Regions from separate parts of the Streptomyces sp. NPDC058001 genome, predicted to be linked through region 2. Evidence: riboswitches for the same ligand, from Rfam matches in the RefSeq annotation. Region 2 holds a riboswitch; the other holds the start of a gene.
What was found. Region 2 has a riboswitch for thiamine pyrophosphate ahead of ACFVT5_RS29715 (thiamine ABC transporter substrate binding subunit). Riboswitches for the same ligand answer to the same signal wherever they lie in the genome.

Region 1 (4,576 bases), on a different contig from region 2:
GTCCTCGCCCCCGTACTCGCGGGTGCGGCGGCCGTGATATTCCTCCTCGTCGGGTATCTCCTGAGAGTGCTCGACCCCGAGCAGGTGTTCGCCCAGACGCTGCTCACCACGGGGTGGGTCTTCACCGCGGTCACCGCGGTGGCGATCCTCGTCGCGGGGGCCGGGCTGCTGCTCACCGCCCTGCGCAACGACGCCACCTCGCTCCACGCCGATACGCACAGCGAATTCGACGAAAAGGTCGAACTGGCCAGAGAAGCGTGGCACGACGCGCTTCTGGAGCGCGGCATCATGCCGTTCCTCCGTGACGCCCTCGCCGATCCGGCCGCGACCGCCCCCGGGCCGTCACGACCGGCCGGCCGGATGCCGCACCTGGGCTACAACCGTCCGGGCTTCAGCAGCCCGGACGGCGGGTCGAAGTCCGGCTCGCGCCCGAGCTATTCGAGCCCGGACTTCACCAGTCCGGACTTCGGCGGCCCCGACAGCCGGCCGGAGTAGCGCCAGCCGTACGGGCGTCCGCCCCGCGGCACCAGCGAGCGGTGGGGTTCCCCAGGAACCGGGTTCAACAGCCCGGAACTTGGGGGCACCCTCACCTCCGCCTGCCGTCTTTCTCCTCGGCCCGATCAGTCGGCGATCAGTCGGCGATAGGTGGCACTCAGTCGGTGCTCAGTCGGCGAGCGGCAGATACACCCGGTTCCCGCTGGCCGCGAACTCCTTCGACTTCTGCATCATCCCCTCGGCGACCTCCTCAGCCGTCGCCCCCGCGGCGGCCGTACCGCCGAACTGCGCCGTGATGCTTTGGCTGATCTTCATCGAGCAGAACTTCGGGCCGCACATCGAGCAGAAGTGGGCCGTCTTCGCGGGCTCCGCCGGCAGGGTCTCGTCATGGAACGCACGGGCCGTGTCCGGGTCGAGGGCCAGATTGAACTGGTCCTCCCAGCGGAACTCGAAGCGGGCGTCGGACAGCGCGTCGTCCCACTCCTGGGCACCGGGATGCCCCTTGGCGAGGTCCGCCGCGTGCGCGGCGATCTTGTATGTGATGACACCGGTCTTCACGTCGTCGCGGTTGGGCAGGCCCAAGTGCTCCTTCGGCGTGACGTAGCAGAGCATCGCGGTGCCCCACCAGGCGATCATCGCGGCGCCGATACCCGAGGTGATGTGGTCGTACGCGGGCGCGATGTCCGTGGTGAGCGGGCCGAGCGTGTAGAACGGCGCCTCCTCGCAGATCTCCTGCTGGAGGTCGATGTTCTCCTTGATCTTGTGCATCGGGACATGTCCCGGGCCCTCGATCATCGTCTGTACGTTCATCCGCTTGGCGATCGTGTTCAGTTCGCCGAGCGTCCGCAACTCCGCGAACTGTGCGTCGTCGTTGGCGTCGGCGATGGAGCCGGGGCGCAGCCCGTCACCGAGGGAGTACGTCACGTCGTACGCGGCGAGGATCTCGCACAGTTCCTCGAAGTTCTCGTACAGGAACGACTCCTTGTGGTGCGCCAGGCACCACGCCGCCATGATCGAGCCGCCACGCGAGACGATGCCGGTCTTACGGTTCGCGGTGAGCGGCACGAAGGGCAGCCGTACGCCCGCGTGCACCGTCATGTAGTCGACGCCCTGCTCGGCCTGTTCGACGACCGTGTCCTTGTAGATCTCCCAAGTCAGCTCCTCCGCCCTGCCGTCCACCTTCTCCAACGCCTGGTAGAGCGGCACCGTTCCGATCGGGACGGGGGAGTTGCGCAGTACCCACTCGCGGGTGGTGTGGATGTTGCGGCCGGTGGAGAGGTCCATGACGGTGTCGGCGCCCCAGCGGGTCGCCCAGGTCATCTTCTCCACCTCCTCCTCGATCGACGAGGTCACCGCGGAGTTCCCGATGTTGGCGTTGACCTTCACCAAGAACCGCTTCCCGATGATCATCGGTTCGATCTCGGGGTGGTTGACGTTCGCGGGCAGCACGGCACGCCCCGCCGCGATCTCCGCCCGTACGACCTCGGGTTCGACGTGCTCGCGCAGGGCCACGAACTCCATCTCGGGCGTGATCTCGCCCCGCCGTGCGTACGCGAGTTGGGTCACCGGTGCTCCGTCGCGGCCCCGGCGCGGCTGGCGTGGCCGCCCCGGGAACACCGCGTCGAGATTGCGCAGCCCGCCGCGCGGCGAGGTGTGCTTGATCCCGTCGTCCTCGGGCCGGACCGGTCGGCCCGCGTACTCCTCGGTGTCGCCGCGCACGACGATCCAGTTCTCCCGCAGCGGCGGAAGACCGCGCCGTACGTCGGTCTCGGTCGACGGATCGGTGTACGGCCCTGACGTGTCGTACAGCGTGACCGTCCGGCCGTTGGTGAGGTGGACCTGGCGGACGGGCACCCGCAGATCGGGGCGGGTGCCCGTCGCGCCGGTCACATAGCCCTTGTGCCAGCCGATGAGGTTGGCGGTGCCATTGGGGTCAGCGGGACTGTCGACCTTTTCGCCCGGTTCCTCACGATGTGTCTGGTTCGAGGCAGGCGTGCGTGCGTCCTTGATGGTCATGAGACCTACTCCCTACGCCGGCATTACCCGGTAACAGGTTCGGCGGTCGACGCAGCGGATTCCGTAGGCCGACTCGTCGTGCGAGTACGTCCGTTTACGGAGGTCAGCGCCCTCTCAGCCCGGTGCTCCGAGCTCCCGCGTGTGCAAAGGTGCCTCCACGCTAGCGTCATATCGGGCGTGCTGAACAGTGGGCCTCCGCCGTTCTTGCGATGATCGGGCGGTGACGACCTCGCAGCAGCCCCCCGTTTCGCCGTCCGGCCCCGGCCCGCACGGGCACGGCGACGACCACGGCGACGGCAACTCGGGCCCCACAGGCGGCGGCCACGGACACGGGCATGGACACGGGCACGGGCACGGGCACGGGCACGGGCACGGGCACGGGCACGGGCACGGGCATGGTCCGGCCGCCCCGGTCTCGCGGCATCTGCGCAAGGTCATCGCCGCGGTGCTAATCCCCTTCGCGGCGGCGGTCACCGTGGGCCTCGTCGTGCTCTGGCCCGGCGGCGCACCGTCCCACGAGCGCACCGGCGTCGGCTTCGACCGGCAGGCGCAGCAGGCGAAGGTCGTCCGCGTCGACCGCGTGGACTGCGGGTCCGTGAACGCCTCCGGCGACACCCCCAACGGTGACACCTCGACCGCCGAGGGCAACTCGGCCCAGCAGCAGGCGACCGGCCAGTGCGGCAAGGCGACGGTCGAGGTCACCACGGGCAAGGACAAAGGCCGTACGTTCACGGAGATCGTGCAGCCCGACTCACCACGGCAGTTGCGCACCGGCCAGAAGGTCATCGTCGCCTACGCCCCGGACGCGCCAACGGAGTTGCAGTACGCGGTGACCGACGTGGACCGGAAGGTTCCGATGGCTCTGCTCGCCGGGATCTTCGCGATCGCGGTGGTCGTGGTGGGCCGGCTGCGCGGACTGATGGCCCTGGTCGCGCTGGCCGCGAGCTTCATGGTGCTGACCCTCTTCATCCTGCCGGCGATCCTCCAGGGCTCGAATCCGCTGGTCGTCGCGGTGGTCGGGGCGAGCGCCATCATGCTGATCGCGCTGTATCTGTGCCATGGACTCACAGCCCGTACCTCCGTCGCGGTGCTCGGCACGCTGGTGTCGCTGCTGCTGATCGGGCTGCTCGGTTCGCTGTTCATCGGCTGGGCCGCGCTCTCGGGCAACACGGACGACAACACCGGCCTGATCCACGGGCTTTATCCGTCGATCGACATGAGCGGTCTGCTGCTCGCGGGCGTGATCATCGGTTCGCTGGGTGTCCTCGACGATGTGACGGTGACGCAGACATCGGCGGTGTGGGAACTGCACCAGGCGGATCCGACGATGGGGCGGCGCGGGCTGTACCGCGCGGGCATCCGGATCGGCCGCGACCACATCGCGTCCGTCGTGAACACGCTGGTCCTGGCCTACGCGGGCGCCGCGCTGCCGTTGCTGCTGCTGTTCTCGATCGCGCAGAGCAGCGTGGGGACGGTCGCCACCAGTGAGTTGGTGGCCGAGGAGATCGTGCGCACGCTCATCGGCTCCATCGGCCTGGTCGCCTCGGTGCCGGTGACGACGGCGCTGGCCGCGCTCGTGGTGTCGGCGGACCGGCCCGGCGAGGGCGCGGGCGTGGCGGTCGCCGGCGCGGGCGTACCGGGCGGGGGCGTGGGGGCGCAGGGCGGGGGCTCAGAGGCGCTTGGCGGCGCGCTGGGGGCGCGCGTGGACGCGCTGGGGGCGCGGGTTCCGATGCGGGGCGGACGGGGCAAGCGGCGGAAGCGCTGAGCCTTACGGCGTTACGGCACCTTGGGCGCCGGGAGTTGCTCACGCGTTACGGCACCTTGGGCGCCGCCAGGGGCGCCGTCAGGGTGCTGAAGCGTTACGGCACCTTGAGTGCCGTGGGCCCGTGGACTCGACCGTCTCCGTTCATCCGGCGCTCTGCTCCTCGGCCAGGATCCGGTCCAGCGTCTCGTCGAGGAGGGACTCAAATCCGGCCAAAGAGCGCTCCTGCCCCAGGGGCACCAGCTTGTCCGTCCGGTCCAGAAACGCGATCAACGGCGCGACCCCGGCCCGGAACACCGCCTG
Region 2 (4,576 bases):
CGCAGCACCGGCAGCATGGTCCGTACGACGAACGGCACACCGACCAGGGCCTGGGCGAGCGGCACCAGGATCCAGGAGGTCCGCAGATCGAGCGGCGGTGTGTCGAGCGTGATGAGGAACCCGAAGCCGACGGTTACGGCGGACACCCCGAGCGGCAGCATCAACAGCGCGTCGAAGCCCCGTACGAGACGGCCCGCGCGGCGGGTCAGGGCGGCGGCGGCCAGTCCTCCGACGACGAGAGCGATGGCGGTGGCCGCGAGCGCGTACAGGAGGGAGTTGCCGATGGCGTGCACGGGTGCCACCAGGAAGATGCCGCCGTCGGCCGATGTCAGCGCCCGGTAGTACGTGAGGCCGAAGCCGTCGGGCCCGTCGAAGGACCGCTGGATCAGCACGCCGAGCGGCACCAGGATCAGCGCCGTGACGGTGAGCAGGACGCCGCCGAGGAGAGCCCACTGTCCGGCGCCGCGCGGGCGGCGGGCGGTCGTGGCGGCGTCGACGAGCCGCAGCGCGGTCTCGCGGCGGCGCAGGGTCCAGGCGTGCACGGCGAGGATCAGGCCGACCGCGGCGAACTGCACCAGCGTGAGCACGGCGGCCGTGGCCAGGTCGAAGATCTGCGAGGTCTGCCGGTAGATCTCCACTTCGAGGGTGGAGAAGCCGGGCCCGCCGAGGATCTGCACCACACCGAAGGAGGTGAAGGTGAACAGGAACACCATGAGCGCCGCCGCGGCGACGGCGGGCGCGAGCGCGGGCAGCGTCGTCGTGCGCCAGGCGGTGAACCGCGAGGCGCCGAGGACGCGCGCGGCCTCCTCCTGGCGGGGGTTGAGTTGGGACCACAGACCGCCGACCGTGCGCACGACCACGGCGTAGTTGAAGAAGACATGCGCGAGCAGGATCGCCCACACCGTCGTGTCGAGGCGCACCCCGACCAGCCCGTCGAGGAGACCGCCACGGCCGAGCAGGGCCAGGAAGGCGGTGCCCACGACGACCGTGGGCAGCACGAACGGCACGGTGACGACGGCCCGCAGCACCTGCTTGCCGGGAAACGCGAACCGGGCGAAGACATAGGCGCCCGGCAGCCCGATCAGCAGGGTCAGCCCGGTCGACGCGAGGGCCTGCCAGGTCGTGAACCACAGCACGTGCTGGATGTCGGACTGGGCGAGCACCTCGCCGATCCGCCCCGGCCGCCACACCCCGTCGACCTTGAGACCACGGGCCACGATCGCCGTGACGGGGTAGGCGAAGAACAGCGCGAAGAACGCGACCGGCACGGCGAGCAGACCGAGCCGGGTCGCGTTTCCCCTCACTTCAGTACGGGAGCTGTTCACGTCACTTGAGTACGAGAGCTGTCCACGACTTGACCCACTGGTCACGGTTGGCGGCGATCTTGTCGGGCGCCATGGTGTGCGGGTCCTTGATCTCCACCGCGTACTTGGCGAAGTCGGCTGGAGGCTGTGCGCCTTCGCGCACCGGGTCCACGAACATGTTGAGCGGCATGTCCTCCTGGAACTCCTTGCCGATCATGAAGTCGAGGAGGGCCTTGCCGCCTGCCGGGTTCTTGGCGTTGCTCAGCAGACCCGCGTACTCGACCTGTCGGAAGCAGGTGCCCGTGGCGACACCGGTGGGTGCCTCCTTCGGCTGCGGCTGCGCGTAGATGGCCTCGACGGGCGGCGACGACGCGTACGAGACGACCAGCGGACGGTCGCCGCCGGCCTTCTTGCCGCCGGCCGACCCGGAGAACTCCTCGTTGTACGCCTGTTCCCAGCCGTCGACGACCTTGAGGCCGTTGCCCTTCAGCTTGTTCCAGTAGTCCTGCCACCCCTGGTCGCCGAACTGCGCGGCGGTACCGAGCAGGAAGCCGAGACCGGGCGAGGAGGTGGACGCGTTCTCGGTGACGAGGAGGTTCTTGTACGCGGGCTTCGTGAGGTCGTCCAGGGACTGCGGCGGCGCGAGTTCGTGGTCGGTGAAGTACTTCTTGTCGTAGTTGACGCAGATGTCGCCGGAGTCGATGGGGGTCACCCGGTGCCCGGCCTGGTCGGCGCGGTACTCCGGCCGGATCCGGTCGGCTTCCTGGGCCTCGTACGGCTGGAAGAGACCGTTGTCGAGGGCGCGGGACAGCAGGGTGTTGTCGACGCCGAAGAAGACATCGCCCTGCGGGTTGTCCTTGGTGAGGATCGCCTTGTTGACGGCCTGTCCCGCGTCGCCGTCCTCAAGGACCTTCACCTGGTAGCCGGACTGCTTCTCGAACTCCTTCAGCACGCTCTTCGACGCGGCGAAGGAGTCATGGCTGACGAGCGTCACCGTCTTGGACCCGGAGCCGCCGTCCGACGCGCTGTCACCGGATCCGCCACCGCACGCGGCGAGCGCGCCGATACCGAGACCGGTCGCCAGGGCGGCGACCGAGAACTTCCTGATGGTGCTCACTGAAGAATTCCTCCTGGAGTGGACCAGGAAGAGACGCGGCCCTGCCCGCGACCTTTCGGGTTCGCGGGCAGGGCGCAACAGCTGGAGTGGTGACCGAACTTCCTACCCGGAATGACCCGGGCGAGGTTCAGAGGGTCTGCGGCCCACCGGTTTCCCCGGCTGCCGCACTCTCAGCGCTGTGGCGCTCCCCTGTCGGAATATGAAGATGTACGTACCGGCCCCAGGGTACCCGTAGCGTTCACCGGCACGTCTCCGGGAGGTCCGGCACCGGTTCAACGGGTTCAGCGGGCCGGGGCGGTGACACGCATCGGCACCGTCTACCTTTCGGAAGCCGCCAGTTGACCGCAGGCGCCGTCGATCTCCTGGCCACGGGTGTCCCGGACGGTGACCGGCACGCCGTGCGCGGCGATGGCCTCGATGAACGCCTTCTCGTCCGCCGGGCGGGACGCCGTCCACTTGGAGCCGGGCGTCGGGTTCAGCGGGATCAGATTGACGTGCACCCGCTTGCCCTTGAGGAGCCGTCCGAGCCGGTCGCCGCGCCACGCCTGGTCGTTGATGTCGCGGATCAGCGCGTACTCGATGGAGATGCGGCGGCCCGACCTCTCGCCGTACTCCCAGGCCGCGTCGAGGACTTCGCGTACCTTCCAGCGGGTGTTGACGGGGACGAGGGTGTCGCGCAGCTCGTCGTCGGGCGCGTGCAGCGACACGGCGAGGCGGCACTTGAAGCCCTCGTCGGCGAACCGGACCATCGCGGGGACCAGGCCGACCGTGGAGACCGTGATGCCGCGCTGGGAGATACCGAGGCCGTCGGGCTCGGGGTCCGTGAGTCGGCGGATGGCGCCGACGACGCGGTTGTAGTTGGCGAGCGGCTCGCCCATGCCCATGAAGACGATGTTGGACAGCCGGTCCTGGCCGCCGGGCACCTCGCCGTCGCGCAGCGCGCGCATGCCGTCGACGATCTGGTGCACGATCTCGGCGGTCGACAGATTGCGGTCCAGCCCGGCCTGTCCGGTGGCGCAGAACGGGCAGTTCATGCCGCAGCCGGCCTGCGAGGAGACGCACATGGTGACCCGGTCCGGATAGCGCATCAGGACGGATTCGACCAGCGTGCCGTCGTGCAGCCGCCACAGGGTCTTGCGGGTGGCGTCGTCGTCGCAGCTGATGTGCCGCACGACGGACATCAGCTCCGGCAGCAGCGCTTCCTGGAGCTTGCCGCGCGACGCCGCGGGGATGTCCGTCCACTGCTCGGGATCGTGGGCATACCGCGCGAAGTAGTGCTGCGAGAGCTGCTTGGCGCGAAACGGCTTCTCACCGGTCGCGGCGACGGCTTCCCTGCGCTCGGCAGGCGTGAGATCGGCGAGATGCCGCGGCGGCTTCTTGGCTCCGCGGGGCGCGACGAAAGTGAGTTCTCCGGGTACAGGCATGGTCGTACCAGTGTCGCAGAGATACGAGAAGGGGCTCGCCACCCTGTGGACAACGAGCCCCCGGACGGGAACTGGCCGGAACCTGGACGGGATCTGGTGGGGATCTGGCCGGGAAATGCGCAGGTCAGGCGCCTCTCGGCAACCCGTGATCAGCTCACGACATGCCGCGCGGCCCGCTCACGCCGATCCGCGCGGAGCGCTCACGCGGAACCCACGAAGATCACCAACAGCAGCCACACCACGGGCGCCGTCGGGAGCAGTGAGTCGAGGCGGTCCATGATCCCGCCGTGCCCCGGCAGCACCGTGCCCATGTCCTTGATGCCGAGGTCCCGCTTGATCATCGACTCACCGAGGTCGCCGAGTGTGGCGCTGGCCGCGACGGCGAGGCCGAGCAGCAGCCCCTGCCACCAGGTGCCGTCGTCGATGAGGAAGTGCATACAGACCGCGCCGGCCGCCATCGCGAAGGTGACGGCGCCGACCAGGCCCTCGCGGGTCTTGCCGGGGCTGATGCGCGGGGCGAGCTTGTGCTTGCCGAAGCGCCAGCCGATGGCATAGGCGCCGGTGTCGCTGACGACGGTCAGGACCAGGAAGGTCAGCACCCGCTGGGGCCCGTCCTGGGCGGTGAGCATCATCGACACGAAGGTCGCGAGGAACGGCACGTAGAACGCCGCGAAGACGCCTGCCGTGACGTCCTTCAGATAGCCGTCGGGCGGTTCCGTCATCCGCCAGAC

Region 1: another riboswitch for thiamine pyrophosphate. It lies ahead of thiC (phosphomethylpyrimidine synthase ThiC); the one in region 2 lies ahead of ACFVT5_RS29715 (thiamine ABC transporter substrate binding subunit).

Annotation. Positions count from the first base shown of each region.
Region 1 is NZ_JBHVQT010000011.1:74,177-78,752, forward strand. It holds gene ACFVT5_RS26990 (hypothetical protein) at 1-495, shown strand, start outside; gene thiC (phosphomethylpyrimidine synthase ThiC) at 664-2,511, opposite strand; TPP riboswitch at 2,504-2,660, opposite strand; gene ACFVT5_RS27000 (YibE/F family protein) at 2,732-4,276, shown strand; gene ACFVT5_RS27005 (SsgA family sporulation/cell division regulator) at 4,418-4,576, opposite strand, start outside.
Region 2 is NZ_JBHVQT010000012.1:266,858-271,433, reverse strand. It holds gene ACFVT5_RS29720 (ABC transporter permease) at 1-1,304, opposite strand, end outside; gene ACFVT5_RS29715 (thiamine ABC transporter substrate binding subunit) at 1,327-2,421, opposite strand; TPP riboswitch at 2,503-2,622, opposite strand; gene rlmN (23S rRNA (adenine(2503)-C(2))-methyltransferase RlmN) at 2,739-3,845, opposite strand; gene ACFVT5_RS29705 (phosphatidate cytidylyltransferase) at 4,046-4,576, opposite strand, start outside.